Regions from separate parts of the Paracidovorax sp. MALMAid1276 genome, predicted to be linked through region 4. Evidence: predicted binding sites of a transcription regulator. Region 4 holds the regulator's gene; each other region holds the start of a gene.
The links. Region 4 encodes sigma-54, which starts transcription at its own class of promoters, with help from an activator protein. Its sites were predicted from a motif close to TGGCANGNAANCTGCTTT; they were not measured.

Region 1 (5,147 bases), on a different contig from region 4:
CCCAGCGGTTCAGCGCGGATCACTGAGCAAGATGGCGACCAGTTCATCGTGTCGCCCACTGGACTGATCACACCACTCACTAAAAACGCCAAGATGGGGACGGCGGATGGCGGCACTGCCCACGCAGCCTACGCCGAGGATGACGGGGTTGAACAAGCGTATTTTGGCCGTGGCTATGTTCAGCTGACTTGGTGGTCCAACTATGCAACGGCTGGCGTTGCATTGGGACGTGGACTCGATCTGCTGTTGAACCCGGAAGTTGTGAAGACCCCGGACGTCGCGTATGCATTGATGTCCCATGGCATGCGCACAGGACGCGGGTTTGCCAATGGCCGCAATTTTTCGCAGTATTTCAGCGCGGGCTCTACGAACTATGTAGCAGCGCGCAGTATGGTGAACGGCAGCGACCATGCGGCCGACATCGCCGGGATTGCTCAGCAGTTTGAAAAAATCCTGCTCAAGGCTAGGGTATCCAGAACCTTCAAAGAGGTGACGCCATGACGCGGACCTATCAGCAGCGAGTAGCAGCGTGGTATCGGCTGGCGACCATGGCGACCATGGCGTGTGTTCTGCCGTTCGCCGCGGCTCAGGCTTTGGCCGGGGAACGCGCGCAGGCTGTCCTACCTACGTTGTGCGGTTGGCTAGACAACCCCACGCCCGGGAACGTGGATTTCATAGATCGCGATGGCAACTGGATGGTTGGGATCCAGGGCGGGCACCAAGCTGCGGGCAAACTGCCAACCTTTTCGTCGGGGCGCTGGGTGCGCACAGGCCATGGCAGCACTGGCTACGGATGCGTCTGCATGAAAGCCCGCATCGACCCTGATGACCGGAAAATTCTCGAGCTTGTACAGGCGCGCTCGATGCCGCTGGCGACTTGCCGAAAGGATCCCGCTATCAAGGGCGAAGAGCCTTTCAATCCCTTGAAGTGAAAGTTGTGGCGTCGTTGCTGCGTTGAGGTGGTTGCTGCTCACTTCCAAGCCGCCAGAAACGCCCGCAGCACCTTGGCCGAATTCGCCGCCGCCAGGCCCATGAAGGTGCCCATTTCGTTCTCTCCCTCGCCACCCCCAGCCAGGTCGCTCAGCGAGCGGAACGCGATGTAGGGCACGCCGTTGCTGTGCGCCACCATGGCCGTGGCGGCGGTTTCCATGTCGAGCACATTGGCCTCGAAGGTCTTGAACGCGTATTCGCGGAAGGCCTTGTTGTCCACAAACGCCTGGCCCGACACACCATTGCCGCCCACCACCAGTTGCGGGCGCTGTTTCAGGCAGGTGGCGGCCAGGCAGTGTTCCAGGCCCACGTTCTGCAGGCTGCGCGCGGTGGCCAGCATCTTCGGGTCGGCTTCAAACCAGAATTTCTTGGTGACCTTGGGCGTAGCCGCAGAGCGAAACTCCACGGGGCGCGGGTGCATCATGCCGAAGGCGGGCATCGTCAGCTCGCTTTTCATCCACGCGGGGGCGCTGTACTGGCCGGGTTTGTCCTCGCGCGCCATCAGCCATTCCATGTACTGGCCCCAGCGCGCGGGCACTGTCACGTCGCCGATGTGCAGGCCGGGGTTCACGCCACCTGCGATTCCGCTGAAGACCACGTGGCTCACGTTGAAACGGTCGAGCACCAGCTGCGTGTTCATGGCCGCGTTGGTCATGCTGATGCCGGACAGGAACACGACCACGGGTTTGCCCTCCAGCGTGCCGGTGGTGAACTCCACGCCATTGACGCTGTGCTTGGCGGGTTGCTGCACCTGGGGCAGCAGCACGGTCAGTTCGGGCGCGAAGGCAGAAATCACGGCGATGCGGGGAGTCTCGTCCAGGCGCCCCGCAGCCTTGCCCGGTGCATTGGCAGCGCAGCCTGCCACTGCAGCCGCAAGGGCCAGGGTCACGAGCAGGCGAGTGCAGCGTGAAGTGAGGGGCTCTTTGGTGGTGTGGGCTGGCTGCATGGTGTGGGTGCCGGGTTGGGGGTGAATGTTGGCAACAAGCAGAAACAAAAATGCAAACAGGCCACCGCGTTGCAGAGGTGGCCTGTGCAGAGGAGGGAACTGACGGGCTGGGCGCCCGGAAGGCCCGGTGCTTACTTGGCCGTGGACTTGGGCTGGCTGTCGTCCACCTTCACGGTGAACTTGCCCGCCAGGATGTCGGCCTGCTTGGCCTTGACCTTGGTCACGATGTCGGCCGGCACCTTCTTCTCAAAAGTGCCCAGCGGCGCGAGCTCCGAGCCCTTGTGCTTCATCATCGAATACGGGCCGTAGTCCTCGGCGGTGAACTTGCCTTCCTTCACCAGCTTGAGCGCCCGGTCGATGCTGGGCTCCATGTGCCAGATGGCCGAGGCCACCACGGTGTCGGGGTACTGCGGCTGGGTGTCGATCACGTTGCCGATGGCGAGCTTGCCTTTTTCCTTGGCGGCGTCGCTCACGCCAAAGCGCTCGGCGTAGAGCACGTCGGCGCCCTTGTCGATCATGGCGAAGGTGGCTTCCTTGGCCTTGGGCGGGTCAAACCAGCTGTTGATGAAGGTGATGGTGAACTCCACCTTGGGGTTGGTCTCCTTCGCGCCGGCCATGAAGGCGTGCATCAGGCGGTTGACCTCGGGGATGGGGAAGCCGCCCACCATGCCGATCTTGTTGGTCTTGGTCATGCCGCCCGCGATCATGCCGCTGAGGTACGCGGGCTCCTGGATGTAGTTGTCGAACACGCTGAAGTTGGGTGCCTGGGGCTTGCCCGACGAGCCCAGCAGGAAGGAGGTCTTGGGGAAGTCCTTGGCGACCTTGCGCGCCGCCGATTCAACGGCAAAGGCCTCGCCCACGATGAGCTGGTTGCCGCCGGTGGCGTACTCGCGCATCACGCGCTCGTAGTCGGCGTTGCTCACGTTCTCGCTGGCCTTGTATTCGATCTCGCCGCGTGCCTCGGCGGCCTTCAGGGCCTTGTGGATGCGGCTGACCCACTGCTGTTCGAAAGGCACCGTGTAGATCGCCGCCACCTTGAGCTTGGACTGCGCTGTGGCGAGCGAGGGAGCGAGTGCCATGGCGGCCGAGAGGGCCATGGAGGTGCACAGCAGGCGTCCGGTGAAGATGCGGCGAGTGGTCATGGATGGTTTCCTTGGTTTACGTCAATGTAAATGAATGTATGGTCATCTAAGCAATAAGCATGCACATCGATAACCATCAGGGCTGACCCAGCCAGCTTTTCGCCGGGTCCTGGGGTGAAAGCGGACACAGAGAGCAAAACATCCCGTTGCAAATCGCTGCTCCATTGATGGGCTCAATTGCAAACTTTTGTCAATTTGGTCATTAGTATCGCCCCCCACGAGAGGGAAGGATCGATGAGCAAACAATTTGCCGAAAAGGGGGCTGGAGTTCCTTTGGCAGCTACCGATACGGCAGAGTCTTCTTCAACTGCAACATTTGGTCAAGGTTTGGGGGCGGCGCGAGCGCCGCATGGCGGTTTGATGGCTCTGGTGCTGGTTGCGCGCTTCCATCAAGTCGCCGCAGACCCAGACACCCTGGCCCACCAGTTGGGAATCCTCCCCGCCGACGCATGTGACACCCACGACATCCTGCGTGCCGCCAAACACCTGGGCCTCAAAGCCAAGCTCTCCCGCACCACTTTGGACAGATTGCCACTGTCCCCCTTGCCCGCGTTGGCCCAACTGCGTGCAGAAACCGGAGAGATTCGGACCGTGGTGCTTGCGCAGTGCGACGGCCAGCGCGTTCTGCTGCAAGACCCCGCCGCTACAGGTGCAGGTGCTCGCCCCGTCATCGAATCCATGGAGGCTTTCGCCGCCCAATGGACGGGCGAACTCATCCTCATCACCAGCCGCGCCAGCCTGGCGGGCGAGCTGGCGAAGTTCGACTTCTCCTGGTTCATCCCCAGCCTCATCAAGCACCGCAAGCTGCTGGGCGAAGTGCTGCTCATCTCCTTCATGCTGCAGCTGTTTGCCTTGGTAAGCCCCCTGTTCTTCCAGGTGGTGATGGACAAGGTTCTCGTGCACCGGGGTATGACCACGCTGGATGTGCTCGTCATTGGCCTGGTGGTGGTCGTTGTGTTTGAAAGCGTACTAAACGCCCTGCGCACCTACGTCTTCAGCCATACCACCAGCCGCATCGACGTGGAACTCGGCGCTCGGCTGTTCCGGCACCTGGTGCACTTGCCCCTGGCGTACTTCCAGGCCCGCCGCGTAGGCGACTCTGTGGCCCGCGTGCGCGAGCTGGAGAACATCCGCAGCTTTCTCACAGGCAACGCCCTCACCGTGGTGCTGGACGTGCTGTTCTCGGTGATTTTCATCGCCGTCATGTTGTTCTACAGCCTGCCGCTCACCCTCATCGTGCTGGTCAGCCTGCCGCTGTACTTTGGCCTCAGCCTGGCCGTGGTGCCCATCCTGCGCAAACGCCTGGACGTCAAGTTTGCCCGTGGAGCAGAGAACCAGTCCATGTTGGTGGAAACCGTTACCGGCATCCAGACCGTCAAAGCCAGCGCGCTGGAGCCATCCTTCGCTCGCCGCTGGGACAACCAGCTCGCCGCCTACGTCAGCGCCAGCTTCAAAACCCAGAACCTCGCCAGCTGGGCCCACGAAGGCGTCAACCTGATTGGCAAACTCGTCAACGCCGCCACCCTGTGGTATGGCGCCCACCTGGTCATGGGCAATGAACTCACGGTGGGCCAGTTTGTCGCCTTCAACATGTTTGCCCAGCGCGTGGCCCAGCCCATCATGCGCATGGCCCAGCTGTGGACCGACTTTCAGCAAACCGGCATCTCCATGGCCCGCCTGGGCGACATCCTGAACACCCGCACCGAAGTGCCCCCGAGCAGCGCCGCCCAATTGCCCCCCGTCAAAGGCCGCATCACCCTGGATGGCATCCACTTCCGCTACCGGCCTGAAGCCGCCCCCGTGCTCGGCGGCGTCAGCCTGGACGTGCGCCCTGGCGAAGTCATCGGCATCGTCGGCCGCTCGGGCTCAGGCAAAAGCACCCTCACCAAGCTGGTGCAGCGCCTGTACACCCCCGAACAGGGCCGCATCCTTGTGGACGGCATCGACATCAGCCTCATCGACGCCGCCCAGTTGCGCCGCCAGGTGGGCGTCGTGCTCCAAGAGAACCTGCTCTTTAACCGCAGCGTGCGCGAGAACATTGCTATTGCCGACCCCGCTGCGCCGATTGA
Region 2 (5,147 bases), on a different contig from region 4:
GGGCTGCGGAGCAGCGGTGCATGCACTCATGCGATCAACCCAGCCCTGCGCATGCCGCCGATGTCCCCGGGTCAAGGGGCGGGGGGCATTTCGGTATGCTTGCCGCCCATGGGACTTCTCTTTGACTCATTCTGGCGGGCTGCCGCGTACTGCCTGCGCCCGCGCGTGATGGCGATGTCACTGCTGCCGTTGCTGCTGATGGCGGGCCTGGGGTTGGCGCTGGGCTATTTTTACTGGGACGCTGCAGTGCGCAGCATGCGCGCGTTGCTCGAAGCATCGGACTGGCTGGCCAGTTTCTGGGGTTGGCTGCAAGGGTGGGGCCTTGGGGATGTCACTTCGGTCATGGCCCCGCTGATGGTGGTGATCGTGGTGATGCCGGTTCTGGTGGTTCTGTCGTTGCTTGTCGTGGCCGTCCTGATGACCCCTGCGCTCGTGGAGCTGGTGGCCCAGCGCCGTTTCCCGTCGTTGGAGCGCAAGCGCGGTGGGTCGTTCGCCGCCAGCATTGCATGGTCGCTGGGCTCTACGGTGCTGGCGCTGGTCGCCTTGGCGGTGTCCGTTCCGCTCTGGCTGGTGCCGCCGCTGGTGCTGATCCTGCCGCCCCTGATTTGGGGCTGGCTGACCTACCGGGTCATGGCCTTTGATGCGCTGGCCGAGCATGCCAGCAAGGAGGAGCGCATGGCGCTGTTCCACCGCCACCGCAACAGCTTGCTGGGCATCGGCATTCTCACGGGCTTTCTGGGGGCGGCTCCCAGCATCGTCTGGGCATCCGCTGCGGTGTTCGCGGTGGCCTTCTTTGTGCTGATTCCGGTCGCGATCTGGATCTACACCGTGGTGTTCGCGTTCTCGTCACTGTGGTTTGCGCACTATTGCCTGGCAGCGCTGCAGCAACTGCGGGCGCGGGCGGGCGGGTCGCCCGGGCCGGCCAGCGATGCGGGCGCTGCCCCTGACAGCCGCCTTCCAGGCTCTGCCACGCCTGCACGTGAATTGCCGGCTCCCGATTCGTTGCCCGGAGCCTCTCAGCCATGATTCCATCATTAGGTCTCATCATCGTCGGCGACGAAATCCTGTCGGGCAAACGGGCCGACAAACACATGACCAAGTCGATCGAGCTTTTGGCCGCCCGTGGCCTCAGCCTTTCGTATGCCGACTACGTGGGCGATCAGCCCGCGCGCATCACCGCTGCGCTGGAGCGGGCCTTTGCTTCATCCGACGTGGTGTTTTCGTTTGGCGGCATCGGCGCCACGCCCGACGACCACACCCGACAGTGCGCTGCGCGCGCGCTGGGCCTGCCCCTGGTGCTGCACCCTCAGGCGGAAGCATTGATCCGTGAGCGCATGCAGGACGTGGCCCGCGAGCAGGGGGCGCCCTTCGAGCCGGACCGTCCGGACAACGTGCATCGGCTGAACATGGGCATGTTTCCGCAAGGGGCCAGCATCATTCCTAATCCCTACAACAAGATTCCCGGTTTCAGCTGCGGCGGTTCCGGCGAGGGGGCGGTGCACTTTGTGCCCGGGTTTCCGGTCATGGCATGGCCCATGGTCGAATGGGTGCTGGACCAGCGGTACGCCCACCACTTCAACCGCCAGCCACAGACCGAAAAGTCCGTGGTCGTGTACGGCGCCATGGAAGCGTCGCTGACGCCGCTGATGGAGCGCATCGAAAAACTGCATCCCGATGTGCGGGTGTTCAGTTTGCCCAGCGTGGATCATCCACAATACGGGCGGCATATCGAACTGGGTGTCAAAGGCCCTGCGTCGGTCGTTCCTGCAGCGTGGGACGACCTCATTGCGGGTCTGCACGAATTTGGTGCGCATTGCGGCCCCGAATTGGTGCGTAACCTTTGATGCCCGGTGCGGAATCATTGCTTGCACCTGTTTGGTGCCTTTCGTGGGGTGGTGGGCGGCCTTAGGGTGCCCGGTGCTCCTAGATAGTGCGAAGCCTGCACTTGGCTGGCACGCAAACTGCTTTTATTTCGCAAATACTTTTTTCAACAAGCGCTTTACCCAGGAGAACCTGATGGCCAAGACCGTTGCAGACGTGATGAAGATGGTGAAGGAAAACGAAGTCAAGTTCGTTGACTTCCGTTTTACCGATACCCGTGGCAAGGAACAGCACGTGACCGTGCCCGTGTCCCACTTCGATGAAGACAAGTTCACGTCCGGCCACGCATTTGACGGCTCTTCCGTGGCCGGCTGGAAGGGTATCGAAGCCTCGGACATGCAACTCATGCCCGACCCCAGCACCGCCAACATCGATCCCTTCTTCGAAGAAACCACGCTGTTCCTGCAGTGCGACGTGATCGAACCCGGTGACGGCAAGGCCTATGACCGCGACCCCCGCTCCATCGCCAAGCGCGCTGAAGCCTACCTGAAGGCCTCCGGCCTGGGTGACACCGCCTACTTCGGTCCCGAGCCAGAATTCTTCATCTTCGACGGCGTGCGCTGGTCCAACGAACCCGGCCGCGTGTTCAGCGAAATCGAAGAGTACGAAGCCCCCTGGAACTCGGGCGCCAAGCTCGAAGGCGGCAACCGCGGCCACCGTCCCACCGTCAAGGGCGGCTACTTCCCCGTGCCTCCGGTCGACAGCACGCAAGACATGCGCGCCGAGATGTCCCTGATCCTCGAATCCCTGGGCATCCCCGTCGAAGTGTTCCACCATGAAGTGGCTGGCGCTGGTCAGAACGAAATCGGCACCAAGTTCAGCACGCTGGTCGAGCGCGCTGACTGGACGCAGGTCCTGAAGTACGTGGTCTGGAACGTGGCCAACGCCTACGGCAAGACCGCCACCTTCATGCCCAAGCCCTACGCTGGCGACAACGGCTCCGGCATGCACGTGCACCAGTCCATCTGGAAGGACGGCAAGAACCTGTTCGCTGGCGACGGCTATGCCGGCCTGTCGGACTTCGCGCTGTACTACATCGGCGGCATCATCAAGCACGCCCGTGCCCTGAACGCCATCACCAACCCCGGCACCAACTCGTACAAGCGCCTGGTGCCCGGCTTCGAAGCCCCTGTGAAGCTGGCCTACTCGGCCCGCAACCGCTCGGCCTCGATCCGCATCCCTTACGTGGCCAACCCCAAGGGCCGCCGCATCGAAGCGCGCTTCCCCGATCCATCGGCCAACCCCTACCTGGCCTTCTCGGCCCTGATGATGGCCGGCCTGGACGGCGTGGAAAACAAGATCCATCCCGGCGAAGCCGCCACGAAGGACCTGTACCACCTGCCTCCGGAAGAAGACAAGCTGGTGCCCACCGTGTGCCACAGCCTGGACCAGGCCCTGGAATATCTGGACCAGGACCGCGGCTTCCTGACCAAGGGTGGCGTGTTCACCGACTCCATGCTGGACGCCTACATCGAACTCAAGATGGGCGAAGTCACGCGTTTCCGCATGGCTCCCCACCCTGTCGAATTCGACATGTACTACTCGCTGTAATCGCCACCCGAGGGCGTTTGCCAGTTCAAAAAAAAGGCGGCGTGTGCCGCCTTTTTTCATGGCGATGCAGCCGGCGTGGCCGGCGGGAGCGGGCGGGCCGGAACCAACGCCCCCGGGCAGAGTCACTGGGCAAAGCCCTGCGCGGGCGTGCCAGTGTTGAATTGGCGATGTGTGGCGATTGGGGGATACTTCCCCGATGCTGCCCGGCAGTGCGAGGAAACCGAATGAATAAAACGCTCATCACCACCCTGATCCTGACTGCCGCCACGGCCCCCGCAGCGTGGGCGCAAGACCGCATCTACCGCTGTGGCAACGAATACACCAACAACGCGACCCAGGCGAAGGAGCGGGGGTGCAAGCTGGTGGAGGGCGGCAACGTGACGGTGGTGCAGGGCACGCGGCCGGCTGCGCCTGCAGCGGCTGCCGCACCGGCCGGCGGGGGTGGCACGGCCACAGCGCCTGCGACATCTCCGGCCAACGCGCCGCGTGTCAGCAACAACGACCAGAAGGCGCGCGACGCCGACGCCCGGGCCATTCTCGAGTCCGAGCTGCGCAAGGCTGAGTCCCGCCATGCCGAATTGGTGAAGGAATACAACAACGGCGCGCCAGAGCGCAACGCGCTGGATCTGCGCAACCCCCAGCGCTACATCGAGCGCACCGCTGAACTCAAGGCCAGCGTGGCCCGCAGCGAAAGCGACATTGCCGGCATCAAGCGCGAACTGGCGCGCCTGCCCGCGCCGTGAGCGACCGCGCAGCCGCCATGAACCCGCAGCCATCCGAGGGCCCCGGCGCCGATGCGGGGCGGTTTCACTCCCTTGACCTGATGTCCACGCTGGTGGCCGTGCTGCGGGCTGACGGGGCCGTGCAATTTGCCAATGCGGCGCTCGAGAACACGCTCGGCCTGTCGCGCCGCACACTGGAAGGCGCCGATTTCTCCACGTTCTTTACCGACCCCGCGCTCCTGCAGACGGCGCTGGCCGGGGCGCGGGGCAAGGACTTCGCCGCGTTGCGCTACGAAGCCAGCCTCAAGCGCGTGCACCAGGAGCCCGTGCCCGTGCACGTCAACGTGGCCGATGCCGAGCAGGTGGGCGAGATCCTCGTGGAACTGTGGCCGCTGGAGCAGCACGCCCGCCAGGACCGGGAGGAGCGCCTGCGCGACCAGGCCCAGGCCAACAAGGAGCTGATCCGCAACCTGGCGCACGAGATCAAGAACCCGCTGGGCGGCATCCGCGGTGCGGCCCAGTTGCTGGAGATGGAGCTCGACAACCGCGAGCTCACCGAATACACACAGGTCATCATCCACGAGGCGGACCGGCTGCAAAGCCTGGTGGACCGGCTGCTGGCCCCGCACCGCCACCCGCACCTGGTGGGCGACGTCAACATCCACGAAGTGTGCGAGCGCGTGCGCTCGCTGGCGCTGGTCGAGTACCCGCAGGGGCTCAGGGTCCAGCGCGACTACGACACCTCCATTCCTGAATTCCGGGGGGACCGCGCCCAGCTCATCCAGGCGCTGCTCAACATCGTGCAGAACGCGGCCCAGGCATTGACCGAGCGCATTGCCGCAGGCGACGCCGTCATCACCTTGCGCACGCGTGTTGCGCGACAAGTCACCTTTGGTCGCCAGCGCTATCGGCTGGCACTGGAATTGCATGTCATCGACAACGGACCGGGCGTTCCCGATGCCATCAAAGAGCGGATCTTCTATCCGCTGGTGT
Region 3 (5,147 bases), on a different contig from region 4:
CGCGCTTGCGGGGGCGGGGCAGGTCGACGGCCAACACTTCGCCGATGGTGGCGGCCGGGCCGTTGGTCATCATCACGATCTTGTCGGACAGCAGCACGGCCTCGTCCACGTCGTGCGTGACCATGACCACGGTGCTTTGCGTGCGCGCCACGATCTCCAGCAGCTCGTCCTGCAGCTTGGCGCGGGTCAAGGCGTCGAGGGCGCCAAAGGGCTCGTCCATCAGCAGCACCTGGGGTTCCATCGACAGGGCGCGGGCAATGCCCACGCGCTGCTTCATGCCGCCCGAGATTTCGCCGGGCCGCTTTTGCCCGGCGTGCGTGAGGCCCACCAGGGCCAGGGCCGCGTCGGTGCGCGCCTTGAGCTGGGCCTTGGACTCCTTGCCGCCAAACACGCGCTCCACAGCCAGGTAGATGTTGTCGAAGCAGGTCAGCCAGGGCAGCAGCGAGTGGTTCTGGAACACCACGGCACGCTCGGGGCCGGGGCCGTTGATTTCCTTGTTGGCGCACAGCAGCGCGCCGTTGGTGGGCGTGGTGAGGCCCGCAATCAGGTTCAGCAGCGTGGACTTGCCGCAGCCCGAGTGGCCGATGAGCGCCACGAATTCGCCCTTGGCAATCGTCAGGTTGATGTCCCGCAGCGCGGGGAACAGGCCCTTGGCCGTCTTGAAGGTCTGCTCGACGCCGTGGATCTCGATGAACTTGGTGGTGAGAGAGGTATGCATGAGGAACTCCTGGTGTGTGCCGAGGGCCACCGGGCACCGGCATGGCCGGGCCCGTGGTGATGGTGGTGTTGGTGGTGCTGTCGCTGCGGCCGCCGTGCGGCGCAGGGGGGTGTCAGGCCTTGACCTCTTCGAACGTGAACGCCGTGGCCAGCTTGATGAGCGCCATCTCCAGCGCCAGGCCCACGATGCCGATCACGAAGATCGCGATGATGATGTTCTTCACGTTGAGGTTGTTCCACTCGTCCCACACCCAGAAGCCGATGCCCACGCCGCCGGTCAGCATCTCGGCGGCCACGATCACGAGCCACGCGGTGCCCACGGCCAGGCGCACGCCGGTCAGCATGTAAGGCAGCACGGCGGGGAACAGGATCTTGGTGGCGATCTTCCACTCCGACAGGTTCAGCACGCGGGCCACGTTCATGTAGTCCTGCGGCACGCGCTGCACGCCCACGGCGGTGTTGATGATCATCGGCCAGATGGAGCAGATGAAGATGGTCCAGATGGCGGCGGGGTTGGCGCCCTTGAACACCAAGAGGCCGATGGGCAGCCAGGCCAGGGGCGACACGGGCCGCAGCAGGCTGATCAGCGGGTTGAACATGCGCGAGAGGAACGCAAACCGCCCGATGACGAACCCGGCCGGAATGCCCACCAGCGCCGCCATGCCGAAGCCGATGGCCACGCGCTGCAGGCTCATCAGCACGTTCCAGCCCACGCCCTGGTCGTTCGGGCCGTTGCGGTAGAAGGGGTTGCTGAACACGTCGAGCGCCTGCACCCAGGTGTCCTTCGGGCTCGGGATGCTGCCGCCCGTGGTGGTGGACACCACGGCCCACAGCCCGATGAGCAGACCCAGGCCGCACAGGGGCGGCAGCACGGCCATCCAGAAGCTGCGCGACAGCGCGGCCCAGTCGCGTGCGGGGCGCGGGGCGGGCGCAGCCACTGCGGTTTGAGAGTCTTTTTTGACTTTTGCGCTTGATGGCAAAGCGCTGCTAGCTACGTTATTTGTAGCAACCGACGCCTTTGCGGCGGCATCCATCGGGGCGTGAAAGACGGCACTGACCATGGTGTCCTCCTGGTTTCAACGGGTGGGGCTTTGGGGCTTTGGGGTTTCAGGCTTTGATCTTGAAACCGTCGGCGTACTTGGCGGGGTCCTTGCCGTCCCACACCACGCCATCGATCAGCTTGCTGGTGCGCATCACATCCTTGGGCACGCTGATCTTCATGGCGCTGGCGACCGACTTGTACAGGTCGATCTGGTTGATCTGCTTGGCGATGCCCAGGTAGTCGGGGTGGTCCTTGATCAGGCCCCAGCGCTTGTGCTGGGTCAGGAACCACATGCCGTCGGACAGGTAGGGGAAGTTCACCGCGCCGTCGTTGAAGAACTTCATGTGGTTGGGGTCGTCCCAGGTCTTGCCCAGGCCGTTCTGGTAGCGGCCCAGGATGCGCTGGTTGATCGCGTCCACGCTGGTGTTGATGTAGGCCTTCTGCGCCACCGTCTCGGCCATCTTCATCTTGTTGGACAGGCCGGCGTCGATCCACTGGCTGGCCTCCAGCACGGCCATCATCACGGCGCGCGTGGTGTTGGGGTACTTCTTGGTGAACTCGGCCGTGGTGCCCAGCACCTTCTCGGGGTGGTCCTTCCAGATGTCCTGGGTGGTGTTGGCCGTGATGCCGATGCCGTCCATGATGGCGCGGTGGTTCCAGGGCTCGCCCACGCAGAAGCCGTCCATGTTGCCCACGCGCATGTTGGCCACCATCTGTGGTGGCGGCACGGTGATGAGCTTGGCGCCCGAGATGGGGTTGATGCCGGCGGCCGCCAGCCAGTAGTGCATCCACATCGCGTGGGTGCCGGTGGGGAAGGTGCCGGCGAAGGTGTATTCCCGCTTTTCGCTGGCCATCAGCTTGGCGAGCGACGGGCCGTCGACCGCGCCCTTGTCGGCCAGGGCCTTGGACAGGGAGATGGCCTGGCCGTTGTTGTTCAGGCTCATCAGCACGGCCATGTCCTTCTTCGGGCCGGCCGTGCCCATGTGCACGCCATAGACCAGGCCGTACAGCACGTGGGCAAAGTCCAGTTCGCCGTTCACCAGCTTGTCGCGCACACCGGCCCAGGAGGCTTCCTTGGTGGGGATGATGGTGACGCCGTATTTCTTGTCGAAGCCCAGCACCGAGGCCATGACCACGCTGGCGCAGTCGGTCAGCGGGATGAAGCCGATCTTGACCTCCTTCTTCTCGGGGGCGTCGGAGCCCTGGGCGTGCACCAGTGCGCGCAGCGCCGGGCTGATGCCCACGGCGCCCACGGTAGCGGCCTGCAATACGGAGCGTCGGTTGAGACTGGTTTTCAGAAGATCGGTCATGGTGCGGTTCCTCGTAGCGTTGAAAACAAAAAAGGCGTCCTCTCCTGCCGGGCTGCACGGGGCAACTGCGGTGTCAGAGAGGGACGCCTTTGTCCATGGCAACGGCCCGTAGGCCTTGCCTGGCACCGGCCCGCCATTGGGTCGGTGCTGCGAGATGGGACCGTCATTGGTCTTGCAACCTCTATTGCAAGCAGCGTGCCAGCTTCGTTTGCGCCACGATGGCGCACCAATCGCTACGTTTTTGATAGCTTCAATCGCTTGATGGATAAGCGCTGTGGCACTATTTGGTTAGAAAATCACTGTTGCCGTTCTGCTTGTGCTGGATTTGCACTGCCTTTGTGCGGCGCACCATCAGGGAGAGGGCGGTCAAACTGGACGCAGCCCAGGCGAGGGCAGCCGAGCAAGGGCCGCCCCGCAGCGAGGGCTGCGTCCCCTTCCCGAATCGCGCAGCGATTCGAGAGAAGGGGGAAGGTGCGAAGCACCTCAGGGGGATGCGACCTGCCTACCCCAGCAGATCCGCCACATCCAGCATGCGCTGCGCCACATCCACCAGCTTCAGGCCCTTGTCCATGGCGGTCTTGCGCAGCTTCTCGTAGGCGGCCTGTTCGGTCAGGCCCTGGCGCTGCATGAGCAGGCCTTTGGCGCGGTCGATGGTCTTGCGGTCCTTGAGCTCCGTCTTCGCGTCCGCCAGCTCGGCGCGCAGCGCCTGCTCGTGCTGAAAGCGCGCCATCGCCACGTCCAGGATGGGCCGGATGCGCTGCGGGGCCAGGCCCGCCACGATGTAGGCCGACACGCCCGCCGCCACCGCGTCCTTCACGTGCGATGTGTCTTCGTCGTTGGTGAACATGACGATGGGCCGGCGCTCGTTGCGCGTGGCCATCACCACGTGTTCGAGCGCATCGCGCGCTTCGCTCTCGGCGTCCACGATGATGAGGTCGGGCTGCAGCTGGGCCAGCCGCTCGCTCAGGAACACGTCGGCGGGCAGCGTGGCCACCAGGTTGAAGTTGTTTTCCAGCAGGCCGATGCGCAGCGCACGCGACCGCTCTGCCTGCAGCAGGGCGTGTTCGTCGTCAGGGTCGGTCACCGCCAGGTCCGGGGCCACCACCACGATGCGCAAAGCCTCATTCATGCCCCGAGCATAAGCAATTTTTACGCCACAAAGTGGTGCATCGAACCGGTGCACGCCCCCCCGAGCGGTGCGGCAGGGGCGGTCTGCGGACTTGAGGGGCCTGAAACTTGCTAATAGTTTGATACGCGGCAGGGCATACCCGCTAGGCGCTGGGTTGGCGGCTCGCATATACATCCGGTCACTTTGACATACCTCTTTGGAGTTTTCTGCATGAACAAGCACATCGACCGGCGCCGGTTCTCGGCCAGCCTGGCCCTCGCGGCCATCGCTGCGGCCGCTTTCCTGTCCGGCTGCGGCAAGGTGCCCGACACCATCAAGATCGGCGTGGCGCAGCCGCTGAGCGGCCCGCTGGGCGGGCTGGGGCAAGACCTGCTCAATGGCGTGAACCTGGCAGTGGCCGAACTGAACAAGGGCGGCTACAGCGTGGATGGCAAGAAAGTGACGCTGGAAGTGGTGTCGGTGGACGACAAGGCCGATTCCGCCACGGGCAAGACCGTGGCCCAGCAGCTGGTGGATGCCGGCGTGGTCGCGGTGATCGGCCACCTGAACTCGGGCGTGAGCATCGACACGGCCGCGGTGTATGCCGCCAAGGACATCGCGCAGATCGCCATCTCCACCAACCCCAAGTTCACGCAGCTGGGCTTTCCCACCACCTTCCGCATGGTGGCCAACGACACGCTGCAGGCGCGCGCCATTGGCTCGTTTGCCGCCACCCAGCTGGGTGCCGCGCGCTATGCCGCGCTGGACGACGGCACGCCCTATGGCAAGGGCCTGGCCGACGGAGCCGCCGAGCAGCTCAAGGCCGAGAAGAAAGAGGTGGTGGTGCGCAAGTCGTTCGACGACAAGACGGTGGCGTTCGACGCGCTGGCGGCCGAGCTCAAGGCCGCCAATGTCGAGGTGATCGTCTCCACGCTGAATGACTTCCAGGCCCTGGCGCTGCTGGAGGCGC
Region 4 (5,147 bases):
TGGGGGGCATGCGCTGCAGGGCATCGCCGCCGCGCAGGTTCACAGCCTGGGCCACGCCAGCGCGCTCGGCATTGCGCTGCGCAAAGTCGACCATGCGGAAGGCCACATCACTGCCAAAAATGGGCACAGCGCTTGTCTGTATTGCGCTTTCAGCTTCATTTTTTATAGCATTCCAGACATGGGCCTGGAAGGGCAGCAGTTTTTCGAACGCGAAGCGCCGCAGCAGGCCGGCCGGGATGCGGCAGGCGATCTGCGCGGCCTCGACCACGATGGTACCGCTGCCGCAGCAGGGGTCGTACAGGGGCTCGGGGTGGTCGCCGTGCGGGTCCCAGCCGCTGGCGGCGATCATGGCGGCGGCCAGGGTTTCCTTGAGCGGGGCGTCGCCCTTGTCCTCGCGCCAGCCGCGTTTGAACAGCGGCTCGCCCGAGGTGTCGATGTAGAGCGTGGCCTCGTCGGTGGTGAGGTGCAGATGCACGCGCACGTCGGGCCACTGGGTGTTCACGTCGGGGCGCACGCCGCTCTTGTGGCGGAAGCGGTCGGCCACGGCGTCTTTCACCTTGAGGCCTGCGAAGTTCAGGCTCTGCAGCGGGCTGTGCTGGGCGGTCACTTCGACCTTGAAGGTCTGGCGCGTGGTGAACCAGATCTCCCAGGCCACGTCGCTGGCCATGTTGTAGAGGTCGTTTTCAGACCGGTAGGGGCGGTGCGCCAGCTGCACCAGCACGCGCTGGGCCAGGCGGCTGTGCAGATTGAGCTGCATGGCATGGCGCCAAGAAGCACGCAGCAGCACGCCGCCGCGGCCCACCAGCAGGTCTTGCCACGTGAGGCCGGTGATGCCGTGCACCTCGTCGGCCAGAAAGCCCTCGACGCCGGCCGCGCAGGGCAGAAAGAGTTGGAGATGGTTCATGTCGATGGGGAGGATACGTGCTCGGGCTGCGCGGGGGAACCGGGCTCTCCCGCACGGGCGGCCAGCAGTTCGCGCACGGACTGCGGAATCGGGGCCACCTTGCGGCTGGCCTGGTCGATGAAGACGATGCCGATCTTGCCGCGCGCCACCTCGCGGCCCGAGGCTTTCTCGGTCATGCAGAACACCAGATCGAAGCCGTAGCGGTTGAAGTCTGCCGGTGCCATCTCCACCCGCATGGTTTCGCCGTGGAAGCCTTCGGACTTGTACTGCGCCACGATGTCGCCCACCACGATGGACAGGCCGCACACGTCGGCCTCGGGGTAGCCCAGCGACTGAAAGAAGCGCACACGCGCCTCGGACACCAGCGTGAGCAGCTGCGCGTTGTCCAGGTGCCCGCCCTGGTTCACATGGCTGATGTAGATCTGCAACTCGGTGGCAAAGCCGAAGTGCGGGGGAAGGTCGAAGACGATGCGGGCCATGGTGGGGCTGCGGTAGGTGGGTACGAAAAGAAAAAAACAACGTCAACGCAAGGGGCCGCAGCGGCGCAGGCGCACGCCCAGCGCTCGCCCCAAGCGCGCAGGTATCTACAGCGCCTTGCGCAGATTGGCAGGCGCGATCTTGAGCGCCTCGCGGTACTTGGCCACGGTGCGCCGCGCGCATTCGATGCCCTGCTCCTTGAGCATCTCGGCGATCTGGCTGTCGGACAGGGGTTTGGCCGTGTTTTCGGCCGAAACGAACTGCTTGATGAGCGCGCGCACGGCGGTGCTGGATGCGTTGCCACCGGTTTCAGTGCCCAGGCCCGAGCCAAAGAAGTATTTCAGCTCGTAGGTGCCGATGGGCGTGGCCATGTACTTGGCGGTGGTCACGCGGCTGATGGTGGATTCGTGCAGGCCCAACTCATCGGCGATGTCGCGCAGCACCAGCGGGCGCATGGCCAGCTCGCCGTGGGTGAAGAAGTTCTTCTGCCGCTCGACGATGGCGCGCGAGACGCGCAGGATGGTGTCAAAGCGCTGCTGGATGTTCTTGATGAACCAGCGCGCCTCCTGCAGGCGCTGCTGCATGCCCTGGTGGCCCTCGCCGCCCTTGTGGCCGCGCAGCGCACCCGCATAGATGTCGTGCACGCGCAGGCGGGGCATCACGTCGGGGTTGAGCTGAACGATGAAGTTGTGCTGGCCGTCCCGCCCGTTGGCCCGACCGGCTTTGCGCACGATGACGTCGGGCACGATGATGTTGCGCTCCACGTCCACAAACTTGCGGCCGGGGCGCGGCTCCAGCCGGGCGATGAGCGCCATGGCGGCGCGGGTGCGCTCCTCGCCGTCGCCGCACAGCTGGGTCAGGCGGCGGATGTCGCGGCGGGCCAGCATCTCGAGCGGCTGCTGGCAGATGGTGAGCGCCGTCTTCACGGTGTCGGGGTCTGCCTCTTCATCAGCATCGAGCGCCTTGAGCTGCAAGGTGAGGCATTCGGCCAGGTTGCGTGCGCCCACGCCCGTGGGCTCCAGGCTTTGCAGCAGGCGCAGGGCCACGGTGAATCGGTGCACCAGCTCCTCGATCTGCTCCAGGTCTTCGGCGCCGGCGAGCGCGGCGGCCAGCTCTTCGAGTGGCTCTTCCAGATAGCCGTCGTCGTTCAGCGACTCGATGAGAAAGCGCAGTGCGGCACAGTCCACCTCGGACAGGCGCAGCGACAGGGCCTGGCGGTGCAAGAAGGCCGTGAGCGATTCGTGCGAGCGGGCCAATTCGGTGGCGTCGGCCTCGTCGCCCTCGCCGTCGTTGCGGTTGCGGGCGGGCGCATCTCCGCCCCACTCCGCATCATTGGGCGCCATCTCCACCGTGCCGTCGCCGCTCCAGTCGGGCTCGTCCGCAGCGCCAGCGCTTGGCGATTCAGCATCATTTTGGCCTTCAGCGCTTGCTGCACTTGCGCCTGCAGCTCCTGAAAACATAGCATCATCCGCGCCATAGTCATCGGCCTGGGCGGGTGTGTTTTCTGCGTCCAGCCCAAACTCCTCACGCGGCGCCTCGTCGGCCGTGCGCTCCAGAAAAGGGTTGTCGTCGAGCATCTGCTCGACTTCCTGCGAGAGTTCGAGCGTGGACAGCTGCAGCAAGCGGATGGACTGCTGCAGCTGGGGGGTCAGCGCGAGATGCTGCGAGACGCGCAGCGATAAACCAGGCTTCATCACATCTTGAAGTGTTCGCCCAGGTACACGCGGCGCACTTCGGCGTTGTCGACGATCTCGGACGGTGTGCCCTGGGCCAGCACGCGCCCGTCGCTGATGATGAACGCGTGGTCGCAGATGCCCAGCGTCTCGCGCACGTTGTGGTCGGTGATGAGCACGCCGATGCCGCGCGCCTTGAGGAAGCCGATGATGCGCTGGATCTCGATCACGGCAATGGGGTCGATGCCGGCAAAGGGCTCGTCCAGCAGAATGAAGCGCGGCTGCGTGGCAAGCGCCCGGGCGATCTCCACCCGGCGGCGCTCGCCCCCCGACAGGGCCATGGCGGGCGAGGCGCGCAGGTGGTCCACCCGCAGCTCCTGCAGCAGGGCCGTGAGGCGCTCTTCAATGGCGTCCCGGCTGAGCGGCTTGCCGTCGTCGCCGCGCTGCAGCTCCAGCACCGCACGCACGTTTTCCTCCACCGACAGCTTGCGGAAGATGGAGGCTTCCTGCGGCAGGTACGACAGCCCCAGGCGCGAGCGCCGGTGAATGGGCATGTGGGCGACGGACTGGCCGTCGATGCGGATGTCGCCCGCATCGCTGCGCACCAGCCCCACGATCATGTAGAACGAGGTGGTCTTGCCCGCGCCGTTGGGGCCGAGCAGCCCCACGACCTCGCCCTTTTGCACCACCAGCGACACGTCCTTGACGACCTTGCGGCTGCCGTAGGACTTGGCCAGGTGCTGCACTTCGAGCCGGCTGCCCTGCGGAAGATCGCCCGCATGCGCAGCCCCCCCCGGCAGGTGTTCTCCCGCCGGGCCGCCAGGGCCGGGGTGCAAGGGCTGCGCGCTCACCGGGAGCCGCCGCCAAGGCTGTTGCTGGGGCGCAGCGCCGGGGCCGATGCAGCCGGCGCTGCCGGCGCGGCGGCCGCGTTGGGCGGCGGGTCCTTGGGAGACAGCACGGCGCGCACGCGGCCACCGGGCGCGGGTGTGGCAGCGCCTGCCGCGCTGGTGGAGGACGCTCGCTGGCCATCCACGGTGAAGACGTCGGTGGTGTTGTTGTAGACGATCACCGCGCCGGTGATCTCGTCGGAGAGCACCGAGCCCCGGTAGCGGCGCAGCTCTGCGCGGGTGATGAAGCGCACGTTGTCGGCCTTGCCATCGTATTCAATGACTTCGCTTTCGCCTTCGATGAACTCATCGGGCGCGCCGGGCGCGGTGTCGCGCTTTTGGCGGAAGAACGCCCGCTTGCCGGGTTCGGCCGTCACCACGCCGTACTGATAGCCGTCCGCGTCCTGGCGCACGTCCAGCCGCGCGCCGCGCAGCACGATGGTGCCCTTGGTCATGACCACGCGGCCCGAGAACACACTGGTCTGCTTGAGCTCGTCGTGGCGCAGGGCGTCGGCCTCGATGTTCATGGGCTTGGCCCGGTCGGCCTTTTCAGCGTGTGCCGCGCCCACGGCGCAGGCCGCGGCGACGAGCAGAAGGGTCGGGAGTAGGCGATGGTTCATAGGGCACGAATCTTGCAGTCCATTGTAGCCACGCAGGCACAGCCCCAAGCAAAAAGCCCGCAATTGCGGGCTCTTCGCAGCGTGCCCCGGAGGGCGGTTGGCAGAAAACCGTCAGCCTTTGCGGGCGACGGCGGCCAGGTGGTCCACCACCTGCAGCACGGTTTGCATGCTGCCGGCCATGGTGCCGTCGGTGTAGTACTTGCCGGCCACGCCCATCGAAGGCACGCCTTCCACGCCGTAGGCGTCCTGCAGCTGCGACGCGCGCCGCACCTGGTTGGACACCGAGAACGAGCCGTAGACTTCCTTGAACTTGGCGGCGTCCACGCCTTGCTGCGTCACCCAGGCCAGGATTTCGTCGTCCTTGGCGAGCTTGAGTTTTTCGACGTGGATGGCGCGGAACACCTTGCCATGCAGCTCGTCGAGCTTGCCCATGCCTTCCAGCGTGAAGTACAGCTTTTGCTGCGGCACGAAGCTGGCGTTGAACGCCACGGGCATGCGGCGCACGCTCAGGTCCTTGGGCGCGGCCTTGATCCAGGACTCGAGCACGGGCTCGAACGCGTTGCAGTGGGGGCAGCTGTACCAGAAG

Region 1: the regulator sigma-54 is predicted to act here: its motif matches at 3,126-3,143, upstream of ACOQFS_RS19405 (BMP family protein).
Region 2: the regulator sigma-54 is predicted to act here: its motif matches at 1,951-1,968, upstream of glnA (type I glutamate--ammonia ligase).
Region 3: the regulator sigma-54 is predicted to act here: its motif matches at 3,253-3,270, upstream of ACOQFS_RS04440 (CmpA/NrtA family ABC transporter substrate-binding protein).

Annotation. Positions count from the first base shown of each region.
Region 1 covers NZ_JBMIRS010000237.1:5,511-10,657, reverse strand. Annotated here, with positions in the region: gene ACOQFS_RS19420 (glycoside hydrolase family 19 protein) at 1-501, shown strand, start outside; gene ACOQFS_RS19415 (DUF4087 domain-containing protein) at 498-932, shown strand; gene ACOQFS_RS19410 (5'-methylthioadenosine/S-adenosylhomocysteine nucleosidase) at 971-1,936, opposite strand; gene ACOQFS_RS19405 (BMP family protein) at 2,068-3,078, opposite strand; gene ACOQFS_RS19400 (type I secretion system permease/ATPase) at 3,439-5,147, shown strand, end outside.
Region 2 covers NZ_JBMIRS010000043.1:15,941-21,087, reverse strand. Annotated here, with positions in the region: gene ACOQFS_RS02625 (EI24 domain-containing protein) at 109-1,026, shown strand; gene ACOQFS_RS02620 (competence/damage-inducible protein A) at 1,023-1,844, shown strand; gene glnA (type I glutamate--ammonia ligase) at 2,017-3,432, shown strand; gene ACOQFS_RS02610 (hypothetical protein) at 3,657-4,175, shown strand; gene glnL (nitrogen regulation protein NR(II)) at 4,256-5,147, shown strand, end outside.
Region 3 covers NZ_JBMIRS010000070.1:1,622-6,768, reverse strand. Annotated here, with positions in the region: gene ACOQFS_RS04450 (ABC transporter ATP-binding protein) at 1-718, opposite strand, end outside; gene ntrB (nitrate ABC transporter permease) at 831-1,778, opposite strand; gene ACOQFS_RS04440 (CmpA/NrtA family ABC transporter substrate-binding protein) at 1,825-3,069, opposite strand; gene ACOQFS_RS04435 (ANTAR domain-containing response regulator) at 3,572-4,198, opposite strand; gene ACOQFS_RS04430 (branched-chain amino acid ABC transporter substrate-binding protein) at 4,409-5,147, shown strand, end outside.
Region 4 covers NZ_JBMIRS010000210.1:16,333-21,479, forward strand. Annotated here, with positions in the region: gene ACOQFS_RS16930 (THUMP domain-containing class I SAM-dependent RNA methyltransferase) at 1-904, opposite strand, end outside; gene ACOQFS_RS16935 (acyl-CoA thioesterase) at 901-1,383, opposite strand; gene ACOQFS_RS16940 (RNA polymerase factor sigma-54) at 1,489-3,075, opposite strand; gene lptB (LPS export ABC transporter ATP-binding protein) at 3,075-3,854, opposite strand; gene lptA (lipopolysaccharide transport periplasmic protein LptA) at 3,902-4,561, opposite strand; gene ACOQFS_RS16955 (thiol:disulfide interchange protein DsbA/DsbL) at 4,673-5,147, opposite strand, start outside.